One region of the Amphibacillus indicireducens genome, then DNA from elsewhere that is predicted to be linked to it. Evidence: predicted binding sites of a transcription regulator. Region 1 holds the regulator's gene; each other region holds the start of a gene.

Region 1 (3,274 bases):
AAATGGAGCAAGAGGGTAAGTCTTATGATGAAATCGTTCGTGTCCTAAAAACGTATCCAGATCAAACTGAAATGTATTTATTACCGAGAAGTTTGGAACAGTTGAAGCGTAGTGGTCGTGTGAGCACAACTCAAGCAGTTTTTGCAAATTTATTAAAAATTAATTTAATCCTCCAATTTGATAATGGTAAAGTGATTGTTGAAGAGAAAATAAGAAGTCAGAAAAAAGCAGTGAAACATTTGTTTCAAAAGATTGAAGAAGTCTACCGAAGTGGTCGAGTAGATGAAATTGGAATAATGCATGCTGGAGCTAAAGAATTAGCTGAACAATGGAAAGATGAACTGAAACATTTATATGAAAATTTAAAAATTAGAGTAGAACCATTAGTGCCTGTGGCTGGAATCCATACAGGACATGGTACAATGGCAATATCTTGGTTGAAGATTTAAGCTGTAATAATAAATAGATTTCCGTACTGGAGTCTATTTATTTTTCTTTCAATTGTATAGTAAAAATCGGTGCTAAAATTTAATTATAAAGGAAATGTGAGCAACATGAATGAAATTTTTAACTCTGACTTTTTTATTATGAGCATGAGACTCTTGTTAGTAATAGTATTATCCGGTTTAATTGGATTTGAAAGAGAAATCAATAAGCATTCAGCTGGCTTTAGAACACACATCCTTGTAGGGGTAAGTTCATGTCTAATGATGCTTTTGTCATTGTACGGTTTTGAAGAATATAGCGATTCATTTCCAGAGTTCATTAGATTTGATCCTGCGAGAATCCCATCATACGTAATTAGTGGGATTGGTTTTTTAGGTGCAGGAACGATTATTGTCACTGGTGTCAATGTAAAAGGATTAACGACCGCTGCATCAATTTGGGCTGTTGCTGGTTTAGGCTTAGTCGTTGGAGTAGGCATGATTGAAATTGCAATATTAACAACAGTAATTATTATTTTTAGTTTGTTTTTTCTTAACAATGTTGAAAAATTGATTAATAAAAAAGACAATCGAAATTATTTACTAATAACGGTTACAAATATTAAAGTCATCGATCGTATTTTTTCGCAATTTAATGATCATAATGTTGAAGTAAGCAATATAAATTTTGAAAAAACTAATCAAGAAGATACTGTGATTACGCTGGATTTATTGCCTGGTAAAACAACAGTTATTGATCAGCTCTACCATGATTTATTAGCTATTGAACACGTTAAACAAGTTCGAGATACAAAAACAGTATAATATTTGCATCTGAACTAGAAGCAGTATAAAATATAACTATGGTCAAATATAGTCAAAGTCAAGCAGGAGGAGAAATAAGATGCGTAATATTTCAGATGTAATAGAGGCGCATTTGAAACAAATTATTGAACGAAATAAACATAAAACTGTTGAAATCAAACGAAGTGAGATTGCTGATCAATTTGCATGTGTTCCTTCTCAAATTAATTATGTCATCAACACTAGGTTCACACCGGAAAAGGGTTATCATGTTGAGAGTAAGCGTGGTGGTGGTGGCTATATTCGGATTCAACGTATGGCGGTGAATAGTAAGAATAACTTAATTGATGAATTGATTGATTTGGTTAGACCAAGTGTAGATCAACGTGTGGCTGTTGCTGTAATTGAAAGATTGTATGAACAAGAGTATATTTCAATTAGAGAAGCCAAGCTAATGATAAATGCAATCGATCGAGAAGTTTTGGCATTTAAGTTGCCAGTTCGTGATGAGTTACGTTCCCGAGTTTTAGTTGCGATGTTGAGAGCATTAAAACATAACTAAATTTTACACTCGTAAGGAGGGTTATCATTTGAAATGTGAAGTTTGTCAACAACGAGAAGTATCCGTTCATTTAACTAATTATCTTAATGGTCAAAAAACAGAAATTCATCTCTGCCAACAGTGTGCTATAGAAAAAGGGTATCTAGATGCAGATGAAGAGTCATATACGATTCACGATTTACTTAGTGGATTCTTCAATGTTCAAGCGAATCCAACTACAAAAGCAGAACCAGATCACCGTGCGGAACATCAATTGACATGTCCGCAATGCCAAATGACTTATCAACAGTTTAATAAAATTGGTAAATTCGGTTGTTCAAAGTGTTATCAAACATTTTCATCATTTTTAAATCCTATTTTTAGAAGGGTTCATAGTGGAAATACGGGTCATACTGGGAGAATACCTAAGCGACAACATGTTCACTTGCAGCATCAGCGATTAATTCAAAATTATCGTGATCAACTACAAGAGCTTGTTAAAGAGGAGAAATTTGAAGAGGCCGCAGAACTACGTGATAAAATTAAAGATTTAGAACAAGAAGGGAAATCTTCTGCCAAAAAAGGAGATGAGCTTTAATGTCATTACAGTCTTTTATTGATCAGGCGATAAGTCCTTGGATGCAAGAGCAAGGTCCAGACCATGACATCGTATTAAGCACACGAATTCGCTTAGCAAGAAATTTTACAGATGTGCCTTTCCCATTAAAGGCAGATGATACTAAGCTTCAGATCGTTTCCAATTGGTTAAAAGAACATTTTAATCATCAGTCTTTTTTAGAATATAAAAACTTAGAATATTTTGATATGGCAAGTTTACAGCAACTAGAAAAGCAAATTTTAGTGGAAAAACATCTAATTAGCCCATTATTAGCCGAGAGGGATAAAGTAAGTGGTGTCTTACTCTCAAAAAATGAGCAAGTATCAATTATGGTTAATGAAGAGGATCATATTCGATTACAACTTTATCTCCCGGGTTTACAACTTGAACGTGGTCTGACAGAGGCATTTAAAATTGATGATTGGTTAGAAGCAAAAATTGATTATGCATTTGATCAAGAGCGGGGATATTTAACAAGTTGTCCAACAAATGTAGGTACGGGACTTCGAGCTTCGGTTATGATGCATTTACCTGCACTGACATTAACGGGTAAAGTGAGAAAGATGCTTCCAGCAATTCATCAACTCGGTTTAGTTGTAAGAGGGATTTATGGTGAGGGTAGTAAAGCCCACGGAAATGTTTATCAAATTTCTAATCAAGTCACTTTAGGTCGATCAGAGCAAGATATCATTCACGACCTCCATAGTGTTGTTAAACAATTGATTAATTATGAGCGTAAAGCAAGACAATCACTCATTGAACAGTCAGGTATTCGGTTGGAGGATCGGATTTTTAGATCATACGGTACGTTAAAATATAGTCGGGTGATTGAATCGCAAGAAGCTGCCAAATGTTTATCAGATTTACGGCTAGCGATAGACCTTG
Region 2 (3,274 bases), on a different contig from region 1:
CCTACATAGCCTGGTGGCGAGCCAATAATTTTCGATACAGAATGTCTTTCCATATACTCACTCATATCTAGACGAATTAGTGAGTCCCTTGTGCCAAATAACTCCTCTGCTAAAACTTTTGCTAATTCAGTTTTTCCAACACCTGTTGGTCCGACAAATAAAAATGACCCGATTGGACGAGCAGCTACTTTTAAACCAGCTCGGCTTCGACGAATTGCTTTAGCAACTTTATCGACAGCATGATCTTGCCCAATCACCTTAGTCGCTAATTGTTCAGCTAAATCACGCATTTTAGATTGCTCATCAGCTTGCATTTTCTGAACAGGAATACCCGTTTTTTCTTCAATGATTTGCTGAATATCTTGAATCGTTACTTCTGACGAAGGCGTATCCTCAACCTCTTTCAGCTGATTTTCAAGCTTTAGCTCCTCATGACGTAAATGAGCAGCTGTCTCATAGTCTTCAACCTCAGCAGCCTCAGCTTTTTTAACAGCAATTTCATCTAGGCGTGTTTCAATGACTGATTTATCTGATTCAGCATGTAAAAGATTTAACCTCGCACCAGCTTGGTCGATCAAATCAATCGCTTTATCTGGTAAGAAACGATCTTGAATATAGCGCTTTGATAATCGAACTGCTTGCTCAATCACTTCATCACTATAGCTAACATTGTGAAATTTTTCGTAGCGATCCTTAATCCCTTGTAAGATTTGAACCGCTTCATCCGTTGTCGGCTCATTAACAATGATCGGTTGCAAGCGACGCTCAAGTGCAGCATCTTTTTCAATTTGACGATATTCCTTCAATGTTGTTGCACCAATTAATTGTAATTCACCACGGGCAAGAGCAGGTTTCAAAATATTCCCCGCATCCATTTGTGAACCTTCGGCAGTCCCAGCACCAACTAAGAGGTGAATTTCATCAACAAATAAAATCACATCTTTTCGGTCTTTTAATTCTTGAATTAATTGATTCATTCGCTCCTCAAACTGACCACGAATCCCAGTATTCGCAACCAAAGAAGCAACATCTAACAAGTACAATTGTTTATTTTTTAACTTGTTCGGAACTTGTCCTTCAACAATTTTTAATGCCAAGCCTTCTGCAATTGCTGTTTTCCCGACACCTGGCTCACCAATTAAAACAGGGTTGTTTTTATTGCGTCGGTTCAGCGTTTCAATCACTTGTTTAACCTCAAGATTACGACCAATAACCGGATCAATCAAACCATTTTTGGCGGCATCTGTTACATTTCGGCCTAACTGATCTAATAGACCACCGCCACCTCTACCCGACTTTGTTTGAACCCGTTGACCTTGTCTCGGTTTTGCGCCAGATGAAAATTCATTGAAGCTGAAATCACCGTTATTGCCAAAGAAGTTCGAAGGGTTGATTGAGTCTTGTTTTATTTCATTGAAGCAAGATTGACAGACATGGAAATGTTCCATGTGTTGATTCATACGAAGGGTTAAGTTAACTGTTGCAGGCTCTGTTTGACACTTTTGACATTTCATCTGTATTTTCCTCCTTTGTTGTTTTGACCATTTTTGACCTTTGATAATTTTATTATACTTTGACCTTCTTTGACTTTCAAGTATTTTGCTCTATTTTTTTTAAAAAATCTTAATAATTTTTTAAGGACGACTCCTTTGATCCTGTGGTATGATAGACATAACAATAGGAGGCGATTTAGATGAAATGTAAAATCCAAATCCAACAGAAACAAGCCACTTTAACAGTCAAACGATTAATCCAGTTTCAAAATTGTCAATTAATCGAGGCCTATGGTCGTTCTGGACAAGCCTATTATTTAATTTTTCACAAAGAACGTTACATCAACACACTTAAAATAGTTGATTTGAATCCAAACTCGTTCATTGCAACAGCGATTAAACACGGTCTAATTGTCACCTCACCTCACCATGCGATCGATTCACTCATTCATGATCGAATATTTTCCTGTCTACCACTGAAAAAAATGATTCAAACCATGTCACAAAATATGAAACAACTCGAACAAATCATCATACTCGCTTACTTTGACCATGCCATCAGCCAAGAAAAAATCAGCAAGCTATTTATTGAATGTTTCCGTCAACACCGACGAGACGGTCAGCTTCAACTCGCCTTTCAAGCCATCTCAACATTAAAGAACTATCAACCTGACAATCAATTTGCACATGACATATTAGCAACACTAACATTCCAAGGTTATCAACTCGAACAAAAAGAGGTCTTTGCTTACACCCCCTTAGACATTGACACACTGGAATCCATTTTTTTATCAAATAATCGCGAACTCGAACGAGGCATCTTAGCAACAACTCAACTGTTAAATGGCTTTTCCGAACACTATTGGCAACTTTTTTTACCAACATTAATGCCATTCCCGGCTGAAATTCGTACCAAAACAATGCTTCAACTTTTGCGTCAACAACCAAATTTAATTGACAGCAAAGCTTTTTCAGATACTTTACTTAAAAATGCAGACTCAAAAAATTATCTCAAAACGGTTTTAGCTGAAAAATTTCCTCACCACGTTCAGGCTCAGCCATTTATCAAACATTTGGCTCAGGTTGATCAAGCAACTCACTTATTCATTTTTAATCAATACCAATTGAATTTTATCAAACGGATCGATCCATTCGCACTCGAAGAAAAAGAAAAAGCCACTCGAATGATCATTGAATCAGCATTCATAGACCATTCAATCGATCATATTCTTAATTGGTTAGCCAAATTTAATGATCGATTCTCATTTACTAAACAATTACAAATGATTAAACAACTCGAAGAAAACCCAGATCAACAAGAAAAGCTTGCTGATATTTATCAGAAATTTAATTACCTCGCTGGTGCAATCGACTGTCTGAAGTGGGAAATTGAATTACACCCAACTAATGAAACACTGTTTAAAAAATTAATCGATTTATTGAAAAAAACTGGCCAAGACGAAGAAGCCGATGCATACCAAGAACAACGCATCCACCAAATGAAATACTCAAACTAAATTCATTCTTTTTAAGATTAAAACTAACTAAAGAGTGGTATAGCTACTTTAATAGACAAAAGCAGGTGACGCAAAATGATTAAATCTAACCAAGACTATTCAGCACTAATCGATATTGGCTCAAACTCTATGCGACTCGTCATTTATGCAAAAGAAAAATCCGGACGCTTATATGAAGTCGAAAATGTTAAAGCAGTCTCCCGACTATCAAATTATTTAGACAAGCAACAAAACCTCTCACAAGAAGGTATCAATGTTTTACTA
Region 3 (3,274 bases), on a different contig from region 1:
AAGCCATCAATCGCTTCACGAAAATCAGTTGGATCAATTAATGGTTCAGATAGGGTAAATAATATAAAGCGATACAAACTAGGTTGTTGTTTGAAATTAGGTTCTTCTTGTTCGTTAATAAGCTGATACCATTTCTCTTCACGTGTTGTGACAGGTGGGTGTGCACCCTGATATGGTGTTAAGAACAGTCGTAATAGGGACTGGTCTTTCTTATCGAGTTCTTGTTTTTCAATGCCAATGATTTCATTGGCAGGTGTAATAAACCATTGATAATCGGCTGCTCGTTCAATTTGATTCGGTTGTTTGACAATTAGACTTGTGTAAATATTTTTTAATTTTTCAATCATAAAATGGCCTCGTTTATTATTGTTTTTTCGCTTGTAAATCGTGTATATACGCATATAAAACATGAATACTTAAGTTTGTGCTAGGCAAGTGATTTTCACTCTAGGTGACGCTTTCGGTGCTACAGGATGTATGTCAGTTAGACGTCGCCACCCGTCGTTACGATCACTTGTTGGAATCCCCTCATCTGTACATTAGCTAGAGATCATTTAGTAAGTGTTCGTAATTTTAAATGAAAGCAGATGTTATAGAATTGAATTAATTATAACAAAAATAATAGTTGGTGTCGTATGTTAGAGTGTTAAATGAAAATCTTCGAAGAATAATCGTTATCAGTTGGTTTCTTGTTTTAAGTTTGTTATAGTTGAACAGTGGAAAATGAACGAGGTAAGTAGAACTCAATTATTTAGGAGGATTTAAGATTATGTCAGCAATTCAAGAAAGTGCAACTGCACTAGAGCAAGCGCTAAGAGAAAGTGAAGAATTCCAAGGATTAAAATCAGCTTATGAAGCGGTTATGAATGATGAGATCGCTAAAAAAATGTTTGATAATTTCCGAAATGTTCAAATTGAGCTACAACAAAAGCAAATGCAAGGTCTAGAGATCACGGAAGAAGAAGTTGATCAAGCACGTAAAGTAGTTGAAACAGTTCAGCAGCACGAGCAAATCTCAGCATTAATGGCTGAAGAACAACGTGTAAATGACTTAATTAACGAAGTAAGTCGTACAATTACTAAGCCTTTAGAAGAACTTTATAGTGAACAAGCTTAAGAAAAACATAACACCCACTCAGAAAAATTGAGCGGGTGTTATGTTTTATTACTTATTTCTTTTCCATAATTTTATCAATTAAACCATATTTCAATGCAGCGTCTGCAGACATAAAGTTATCACGATCAGTATCACGATCGATAACTTCGATTGGCTGCCCAGTACGGTCAGATAAAATTTGGTTGATCTTATCACGCATTTCAATAATTCGTTTTGCGTGAATCTGAATATCAGTTGCTTGACCTTGTGTTCCACCTAATGGTTGGTGAATCATGACTTCACTATTTGGAAGCGCATAACGCTTTCCAGGTGCACCTGCAGCAAGTAAAAATGCGCCCATCGATGCAGCCATACCGACACAAATTGTTGACACGTCAGGCTTAATAAATTGCATTGTGTCAAAAATCGCCATTCCTGCTGTGATCGATCCACCAGGTGAGTTGATATAGATTGAAATATCTTTATCTGGGCTCTCTGCTTCTAAGAAAAGCAATTGTGCGACGATACTGTTTGCGACGTTATCATCAATTGCACTCCCTAACATAATAATTCGATCCTTTAACAGACGAGAATAAATATCATATGCACGTTCTCCACGGTTTGTTTGTTCAATAACTGTTGGAATTAAATTCATTCTTGTTCCTCCTTATATCCACTTGATAAAATAGTTCTACCTTTATATTAACTAATTGGTCAATAAAGGTCAAATTATTTAATCTTTCTTATACTAGCTTTATTTTTCCCTAACAGTTGGGAAATTAAACCTAGCTCTATTATAACAGAAGCAAGACAACTTTAGAAAAAAATACAATCAAAAAAATATCAATTGAAATAAGGAACAATATCCGCTATAATAATGCTTGTCACTTTTAATTCGTGCGCTCGTAGCTCAGGGGATAGAGCATCGGTTTCCGGGACCGAGTGTCGGGGGTTCGAATCCCTCCGAGCGTGTCTTTTTTACAAAAAAATTTCTTGCTTAAATAGTGGATGACCACTCATTTAAGCTTTTTTTATTTTTTCCTAGTCGCTCATGTCAAAATAACCTGATTCGTGTTCCTTCATTAAATAGTAAAAAGCTAGCCAAATCATACTCGCTAAAAATAACACATAGATTTCTCTGATCGAGCCAAACTATTTTCTGTAGGGGGTGAGATCAGATCATGAAAAACGATAAAGACATTAGAACGAGCAATAAAATTAAACGGCTAGAACGACGTAAAGCAGAAGAACTACAACGCTATGGTAAGCACCGTTTTGCCGAAGAGTTTTCAGAAGAACCGATTTCAACAGAGCATTTAGATGAGGATATTCCAGACAACGAAATCTAAATTAACTGACCCCTGACATATTTGTCAGGGGTTAATGAATTATTGATAGGTGAATAATCATTCACATTTTGCTTATGATTCGGTATAATGAACATGTCGCAATGAATCATATTGAGGTGTTTGATGTGAGATACTTTTATTGGCTTAATTATGTATTTTGCTTACTTATTCGACTTGAAAGTTGATTTAGATAAGCTTAAGAAAGAAACATCCAATAACTCTTATCTCAATAATGAACAGCAATCTAACAAGAAAGTTCATTTGTAAAGAAAAATTTACATCAAATATCTTGAGTAATTTTAGGCGGTCTGCTATACTTTGGTTGTTGAGATATTTTTTTGTTATGAGCGGGTCAAAAAAAACCGTCCCGGGTCAAAAAACATCCCGAAAGGTTAAACAGGGGAGGGAGTTACTATATGCATTCATTAATTGATTTACAAATGATAGTATGCCCCGACTTGTTAGAAACCATGCAAAAAAGATATCGCATCTTACATACAATCCACTTGCTTCAACCGATTGGCAGACGCAGTTTGGCTGATCAGATTAATATGAAAGAGCGGGTTGTCCGAACCGAGTTAGATTTTTTAACTCAACAAGGTTTGCTCAGTGTGAGCCCAAAAGGTGTTACGCTAACAAACCATGGCAACGAGATTATGACAGCTTTAAGACCTTATCTTGAAAGAATGCATCGTTTCGATGTATTAGAAGAGAAGGTAAAGCAAATATTAAATCTCGATCATGTCATTATTGCACCAGGAGATAGCGATCAGGAAGAGTGGGTTAAATTTGATTTAGGTCGACGTGCGTATGAATTTTTACAGACGAG

What was found. Region 1 encodes CtsR, which represses protease genes until heat stress. Its sites were predicted from a motif close to ATGGTCAATAAAGGTCAAACA; they were not measured.
Region 2: a site for CtsR is predicted at 1,535-1,555, ahead of ABD814_RS07530 (ATP-dependent Clp protease ATP-binding subunit). Genes of this name have one in related genera too.
Region 3: a site for CtsR is predicted at 1,807-1,827, ahead of clpP (ATP-dependent Clp endopeptidase proteolytic subunit ClpP). Genes of this name have one in related genera too.

The regions. Positions count from the first base shown of each region.
Region 1 covers NZ_BAABDL010000050.1:608-3,881, forward strand. Annotated here, with positions in the region: gene ABD814_RS04505 (DegV family protein) at 1-449, shown strand, start outside; gene ABD814_RS04510 (MgtC/SapB family protein) at 594-1,250, shown strand; gene ABD814_RS04515 (CtsR family transcriptional regulator) at 1,330-1,791, shown strand; gene mcsA (protein-arginine kinase activator protein McsA) at 1,820-2,368, shown strand; gene mcsB (protein-arginine kinase McsB) at 2,368-3,274, shown strand, end outside.
Region 2 covers NZ_BAABDL010000078.1:10,962-14,235, reverse strand. Annotated here, with positions in the region: gene ABD814_RS07530 (ATP-dependent Clp protease ATP-binding subunit) at 1-1,514, opposite strand, end outside; gene ABD814_RS07525 (hypothetical protein) at 1,694-3,010, shown strand; gene ABD814_RS07520 (Ppx/GppA phosphatase family protein) at 3,086-3,274, shown strand, end outside.
Region 3 covers NZ_BAABDL010000117.1:25,997-29,270, forward strand. Annotated here, with positions in the region: gene ABD814_RS10540 (helix-turn-helix domain-containing protein) at 1-347, opposite strand, end outside; gene ABD814_RS10545 (YlbF/YmcA family competence regulator) at 770-1,117, shown strand; gene clpP (ATP-dependent Clp endopeptidase proteolytic subunit ClpP) at 1,170-1,751, opposite strand; tRNA gene ABD814_RS10555 (tRNA-Arg) at 1,996-2,068, shown strand; gene ABD814_RS10560 (hypothetical protein) at 2,278-2,445, shown strand; gene ABD814_RS10565 (sugar-binding transcriptional regulator) at 2,862-3,274, shown strand, end outside.